Caldimonas thermodepolymerans: one gene and its partner. Each later gene encodes a partner of the first gene's protein in a complex. Links are inferred from orthologs where the notes say so. Each region holds a gene or a part of one and is shown on either strand. Other genes may lie near its edges.

The links. Proteins that work in one complex are often made in the same cells at the same time.
Region 2: the proteins of accC (region 1) and accD are in contact, whole or in part, in a solved structure (PDB 8UXZ), measured with the Escherichia coli proteins. The link is inferred for Caldimonas thermodepolymerans from one-to-one orthologs.

Annotation. Positions count from the first base shown.
Region 1 is NZ_CP064338.1:3,083,244-3,086,655, reverse strand. Bases 272-3,227 are described here. They hold accC (acetyl-CoA carboxylase biotin carboxylase subunit), read right to left. Parts: upstream 2,447-3,227; coding sequence 1,097-2,446; downstream 272-1,096. Other genes in these bases: aroQ (type II 3-dehydroquinate dehydratase), read right to left, coding at 3,160-3,227; accB (acetyl-CoA carboxylase biotin carboxyl carrier protein), read right to left, coding at 2,580-3,056; prmA (50S ribosomal protein L11 methyltransferase), read right to left, coding at 272-1,041. Outside these bases: IS481_RS18540 (zinc-ribbon and DUF3426 domain-containing protein), read right to left, coding at 1-95; more of prmA, read right to left, coding at 136-271; more of aroQ, read right to left, coding at 3,228-3,412. UniProt on the Escherichia coli protein: This protein is a component of the acetyl coenzyme A carboxylase complex; first, biotin carboxylase catalyzes the carboxylation of the carrier protein and then the transcarboxylase transfers the carboxyl group to form malonyl-CoA.
Region 2 is NZ_CP064338.1:2,510,637-2,513,783, forward strand. The notes cover bases 1-2,901. They hold accD (acetyl-CoA carboxylase, carboxyltransferase subunit beta), read right to left. Parts: upstream 1,937-2,901; coding sequence 1,064-1,936; downstream 1-1,063. Other genes in these bases: folC (bifunctional tetrahydrofolate synthase/dihydrofolate synthase), read right to left, coding at 1-967; trpA (tryptophan synthase subunit alpha), read right to left, coding at 1,950-2,762; trpB (tryptophan synthase subunit beta), read right to left, coding at 2,759-2,901. In the rest of the region: more of trpB, read right to left, coding at 2,902-3,147.

The DNA.
Region 1 (3,412 bases):
CGCCCGCAGCGGACCCAGCCTTCGGAGACCTTCAGCTGGTCCTGGACGACGCGGAAGGTGGTGTGGCAGGCCGGGCAGCGGGTGGCAAGACTCATGGCGCGAATGATGCCATCGGGACGGCGGCTTGCCGTCCCCTCAGGCCGGTGTGCCGGGGCGGCCCGTCATGAGGATCCAGCCATCCTCCTGGTCGCTGACCTCGAGCCGGCACCACGGGGCGTAGGCCTCGGCGAGCTCGTCGGCCTGGCGCTCGAGGATGCCGGCCAGCACCAGGTGGCCGCCCGGGGCGACATGGCCGCACAGCAGCGGCGCCAGCAGCTTGAGCGGCGTGGCCAGGATGTTGGCGAGCACCAGCGGGTACCGTCCCTGCGCGAGCTCGGGCGGTCCGGCACGCAGCGTCACGCCGTTGGCCTGGGCGTTGGCCTGCGTCGATTCGATCGCCGCCGGGTCGATGTCCACCGCGTCGATCGCCTGCGCGCCATGCAGCGCCGCGCCGATCGCCAGGATGCCCGAGCCGCAGCCGTAGTCCAGCACGCGCTGCCAGCTGGGCGCGAGCGCCGGGGCCTGCTGCGCGATCCAGCGCAGGCACATGCGCGTGGTGGGGTGGGTCCCGGTGCCGAAGGCCAGTCCCGGGTCGAGCCGGATCACGCGGCGCGCCTGCGCCGGCGGCTCGTGCCAGGTCGGCACGATCCAGAACTCGGGCGTGATCTCGACCGGATGGAACTGCGACTGCGTCAGTCGCACCCAGTCCTGGTCCGGCACCGGCTGCATCGCGACCACGTGCACCTCGCTGGCCCAGGGCTGGGCCAGCAGCAGCGTGGCCGCCTCGGTGGCGGCTTCCTCGGTGGGGAACAGGGCGCGCAGCGTCGAGCGGCCCCAGCCGCCCTTGGGTGGCGGCAGGCCCGGCTCGCCGAACAGCGCCTGCTCGGCCTCGGTGCCGGCGTCGGCGTCCTCCACCGAGACCGACAGCGCGTCGAGTTCCATCAGCGCGTCCGAGACGGTGTCGACCAGGTCCTCGCCGGCCAGCAGCAGCAATTCGATCATCGCGTTTCTCCTGCGTCGGCGCCAGCGCCTGGTCGTCGCGGGGACGGGGACGGCGTCACCGCTTGCGCTCGCTCATCCAGCTTTCCAGGTAGTGGATGCTGGTGCCGCCCTCGATGAACTTGGCATCGGCCAGCAGCTCGCGGTGCAGCGGGATGTTGGTCTGGATGCCTTCGACCACCGTTTCCGACAGCGCGATGCGCATGCGTGCCAGCGCCTGCTCGCGGGTGTCGCCATGCACGATGATCTTGCCGATCATCGAATCATAGTTGGGCGGCACGAAGTAGTTGGTGTAGATGTGCGAATCGACGCGCACGCCGGGGCCGCCGGGCGCGTGCCACATCGTGATGCGGCCGGGCGAGGGCGTGAACCTGTACGGGTCCTCGGCGTTGATGCGGCACTCGATCGCGTGGCCGCGCATCTCGATGTGGCGCTGCGAGAACGGCAGCTTCTCGCCGGCGGCCACCCGGATCTGCATCTGCACGATGTCGATGCCGGTGACGAGTTCGGTCACCGGGTGCTCGACCTGCACCCGGGTGTTCATCTCGATGAAGTAGAACTCGCCGTTCTCGTACAGGAACTCGAAGGTGCCGGCGCCGCGGTAGCCGATCTTGCGGCAGGCCTCGGCGCAGCGTGCGCCGATCTTGTCGATGATGCGGCGCGGGATGCCCGGCGCCGGTGCTTCCTCGATGATCTTCTGGTGGCGGCGCTGCATCGAGCAGTCGCGCTCGCCCAGGTACACCGCGTTGCGGTGCTGGTCGGCCAGCACCTGGATCTCGATGTGGCGCGGGTTCTCGAGGAACTTCTCCATGTAGACCGCCGGGTTGCCGAAGGCGGCGCCCGCCTCGGTGCGGGTGGTCTGCACGGCATGGATGAGGGCGGCCTCGGTGTGCACGACGCGCATGCCGCGCCCGCCACCGCCGCCCGCGGCCTTGATGATGACCGGGTAGCCGATCGATCGGGCGATCTTGATGATCTCCTTCGGGTCCTCGGGCAGCGCGCCGTCGGAGCCGGGCACGCAGGGCACGCCGGCCTTGATCATCGCGGCCTTGGCCGAAACCTTGTCGCCCATCAGGCGGATGCACTCGGGCGTGGGGCCGATGAAGGTGAAGCCGCTTTGCTCGACGCGCTCGGCGAAGTCGGCGTTCTCGGACAGGAAGCCGTAGCCCGGGTGGATGGCCTCGGCGTCGGTCACCTCGGCGGCCGAGATGATGGCCGGCATGCTGAGATAGCTCTGGGCCGAGGCGGCCGGGCCGATGCACACCGCCTCGTCGGCGAGCTTCACGTACTTGGCATCGCGGTCGGCTTCGGAATAGACGACGACCGACTTGATGCCCATCTCGCGGCAGGCGCGCTGGATGCGGAGGGCGATCTCTCCGCGGTTGGCAATCAGTATCTTCTTGAACATCGTGATCTCCGCGGCAGGCTCGTCGGGGGCCGGGGCGTTCCCGGCACGGCGTGGTGCCGCTGGGCCAAGCTGGCTGGGTGGCTGATCGCCCGTGCGATCAGGCAGGAGGCAGGGGCGGGTGGCCCCCGCCGGCTCACTCGATCACGAACAGCGGCTGGCCGTATTCGACGGCCTGCCCGTTCTCGCACAGGATCTGGGTGACCGTGCCGGACTTGTCGGCCTCGATCTCGTTCATGATCTTCATCGCCTCGATGATGCACAGCGGGTCGCCTTCCTTGACCTGCTGGCCCAGCTCGACGAAGGGCTTGGCGCCCGGGCTGGAGGCGCGATAGAAGGTGCCGACCATCGGCGACTTGACCACGTGACCCTTGACCTCGGGCGCGGCCGGCGCCGCGGGAGCGGCGGCTGCCGGCGCGGGGGCCGGGGCGGTGACGACCGGCGCCGCCACCGGCGCGGCGACCGGGGCCATCACGACCGGCGCGGCCGAGGCGGCGGTGTGGCCGTCGGACTTGACGATGCGCACCTTGCCGTCGGCTTCGGTGATCTCCAGCTCGGAGATGTTCGACTCCGACACCAGGTCGATGAGGGTCTTGAGCTTGCGTAGATCCATTTCGCTCTCCAACTTTCCTTTTTTGTCGTGATCAGCGGCGTTCGCGCACCAGTGAGCCTCGATCTGTCGTCAATCGCCGTGGGTGAGTGGAGCGGGGGAAGCGTCAGGCCGCGGGTGCGAGACGTTCCAGCGCGTACTCGAGGGCCAGGCGGTAGCCGGTGGCGCCGAGACCGCAGATCACCCCTTCGGCGAGGTCCGAGAAATAGGAGTGCTGCCGGAAGGGTTCGCGCCGGTGCACATTGGACAGGTGCACTTCGACGAAGGGGATGGCCACGCCGGCCAGCGCGTCGCGCAGCGCCACGCTGGTGTGGGTGTAGGCCGCCGGGTTGATGATGATGAAGCGGGTGCCGTCATCG
Region 2 (3,147 bases), 570 kb from region 1 along the record:
GCGCCGCGACGGCGTGCGGGTTGTGCGCCACGTCCAGCACCAGCGTCGGCTGCCCGGGCACGATCTGGAAGCGCCCCGGCAGCTCCACCACCGCCAGGCCGTTGCGCACCGCCTGCGCCGTCACCGGCAGGCGGTCGCGCACCGCCTCCAGCGCGGCCAGCACGCCCGAGGCGTTGAGCAGCTGGTTGGTACCGCGCAGCGCCGGATAGGCCAGCCCCGTGTAGCGCTTCTGGCGCCCGGCCCAGGACCACTGCTGCCAGGTGCCGGTGCCGCTTTGCTGGCCGGCGTAGTTGAAGTCGCGCCCGAAGCGCCACAGGTCGGCGCCGATGGCCTCGGCATGGCGCACGACGCTCTCGGGCGGCACCGGGTCGCTGACCACCACCGGCCGCCCGGGACGCATGATGCCGGCCTTCTCGCGCCCGATCGCCTCGCGGTCCGGCCCCAGGAAGTCCATGTGGTCCAGGTCGATGCTGGTGATGATGGCGCAGTCGGTGTCCACCGCGTTGACCGCGTCGAGCCGGCCGCCCAGGCCGACTTCCAGCACCACGGCGTCGAGGGCGCGCGCGGCCAGCAGGCTCAGGATCGCCAGCGTCGTGAACTCGAAGTAGGTCAGCGCCGCGCCCTGCCGCGCCTGCTCCACCGCCTCGAAGTGCGGCAGCAGGTCCTGCGCCTGCACCGGCTGGCCGTCGATGCGGCAGCGCTCCTCGAAATGCACCAGGTGCGGCGAGGTGTAGACGCCGACGCGGTAGCCCGCGGCGATCAGGACGGCTTCCAGCATCGCGCAGGTCGAGCCCTTGCCGTTGGTGCCGGCCACCGTGAACACCGGGCCGCCGAAGCGCAGCGGCAGGCGCTGCGCCACCGCCTGCACGCGCTCGAGCGTGAGGTCGATGGTCGAGGGATGCAGGCGCTCGCAATGGGCCAGCCAGGCCTCCAGCGTCACAGGCGGGGATGAGGATGACAGCGGCATGATGGGGGATGGTAGAGCAGCCGCGCCGGCAACGCCGGCGCCCAACGAGAAGGGCCGGCATCGAGCCGGCCCTTTGCGGTGCAGGAAGACCCGCGATCAGGCGACCGCGTCGGCCGGCTGGCGCTGCAGCATCGCCAGCGCGCGCGCCACGGTCTGGCGCAGCTCGCGGCGGTCGACGATCATGTCGAGCGCCCCCTTCTGCAGCAGGAACTCCGCACGCTGGAAGCCTTCGGGCAGCTTCTCGCGCACGGTGTTCTCGATCACGCGCGGGCCGGCAAAGCCGATCAGCGCCTTGGGCTCGGCGATCACGATGTCGCCCATGAAGGCGAAGCTGGCCGACACGCCGCCCATGGTCGGGTCGGTCAGCACGCTGATGTAGGGCAGCTTGGCCTTGGCCAGGCGCGTCAGCGCCGCGTTGGTCTTGGCCATCTGCATCAGGCTCAGCAGCCCTTCCTGCATGCGCGCGCCGCCCGTGGCGGTGAAGCAGATGAACGGCGTCTTCTGCTCGAGGGCGGTCTCGACGCCACGCACGAAGCGCTCGCCGACCACCGAGCCCATCGAGCCGCCCATGAAGTCGAACTCGAAGCAGGCCGCCACCACGGGGATGCTGTGCACCGCCCCGCCCATCACCACCAGCGCGTCGGTCTCGCCGGTGGCTTCCAGCGCGTCCTTCAGGCGGTCGGGGTACTTCTTGCTGTCCTTGAACTTCAGCGCGTCGACCGGCAGCACTTCCTGGCCGATCTCGTAACGCCCTTCCGGATCGAGGAACTGGTCCAGGCGCGCGCGCGCGCTGATGCGGTGGTGGTGCGAGCACTTGGGGCAGACATAGGCGTTCTGCTCCAGGTCGGTCTTGTAGAGCACCGATTCGCACGACGGGCACTTGATCCACAGGCCCTCGGGCACCGAGCGGCGTTCGGCGGGATCGGTCTGCTGGATCTTGTTCGGCAGCAGTTTGTCTAGCCAACTCATGCGTCAACTCCTATCACAGGGTGTCGAGGGCCGCGCGGATCTCCGCGATGAAGCGCCCCCCGGCGTCCGCCACGCGCTCGGGCGGTTGTTCTTCGAGCAATTGCACCAGGCGCGAGCCGATCACGACCGCGTCCGCCACCGCGGCCACGGCCCTGGCGCTGTCGGCATCGCGGATGCCGAAGCCCACGCCCACCGGCACTTTCACGTGCGCCTTGATGCGCGGCACCATCTCCGCCACGGCCCGGGTGTCGAGGTGGCCGGCACCCGTCACGCCCTTGAGGGAGACATAGTAAACGTACCCGCTGGCAATGCGGCCCACCTCGCGGATGCGCTGTTCGGTGGAGGTCGGCGCGAGAAGGAAGATCGGATCCAGGCCGTGTCCGGCCAGCGCGCGGGCGAACTCCTCGCACTCTTCCGGCGGATAGTCGACCACCAGCACGCCGTCCACGCCCGCGGCCTGCGCGGCCCGCACGAAGGCGCCCGGCCCGTGGCGCTGGTCGTAGCGCTCGATCGGGTTGGCGTAGCCCATCAGCACCACCGGCGTCGCGTCGTCCTGCGCGCGGAACTCGCGCACGTCGTCGAGCACCTTGGCCAGCCCCACGCCCTGCGCGAGCGCGCGCTCGGCGGCCTTCTGGATCACCGGGCCGTCGGCCATCGGATCGGAGAACGGCACGCCCAGCTCGATCACGTCGGCGCCGTTGCGCGCCAGCGCGAGCATCACCTCGACGGTCCGCTGCGGGAACGGGTCGCCGGCGGTCAGGTACGGGATCAGCGCCTTGCGGCCGGCCGCCTGCAGGCGGGCAAAGGTCTGCGCGATGCGGCTCATTGCGCACCTCCGCCCGGCATCGCCTCGGGCAGGCCCACGCCCGACAGGCTGGCCACGGTACCGATGTCCTTGTCGCCCCGGCCCGACAGGCACACCAGGATGGACTGGTCGCTGCGCATGGTCTTCGCCAGCTTCATGGCATGGGCCACGGCATGGCTGGACTCCAGCGCCGGGATGATGCCTTCGGTGCGGCACAGGTAGTGGAACGCCGCCAGCGCCTCGTCGTCGGTGATGCCGACGTACTCGGCCCGGCCGGTGTCCTTGAGCCAGGCGTGCTCGGGGCCGACGCCCGGGTAGTCCAGCCCGGCCGACACCGAATGCGTCTCCAGGATCTGGCCGTCGTCGTCCTGCAGCAGGTAGGTGCGGTTGCCGTGCAGCACGCCGG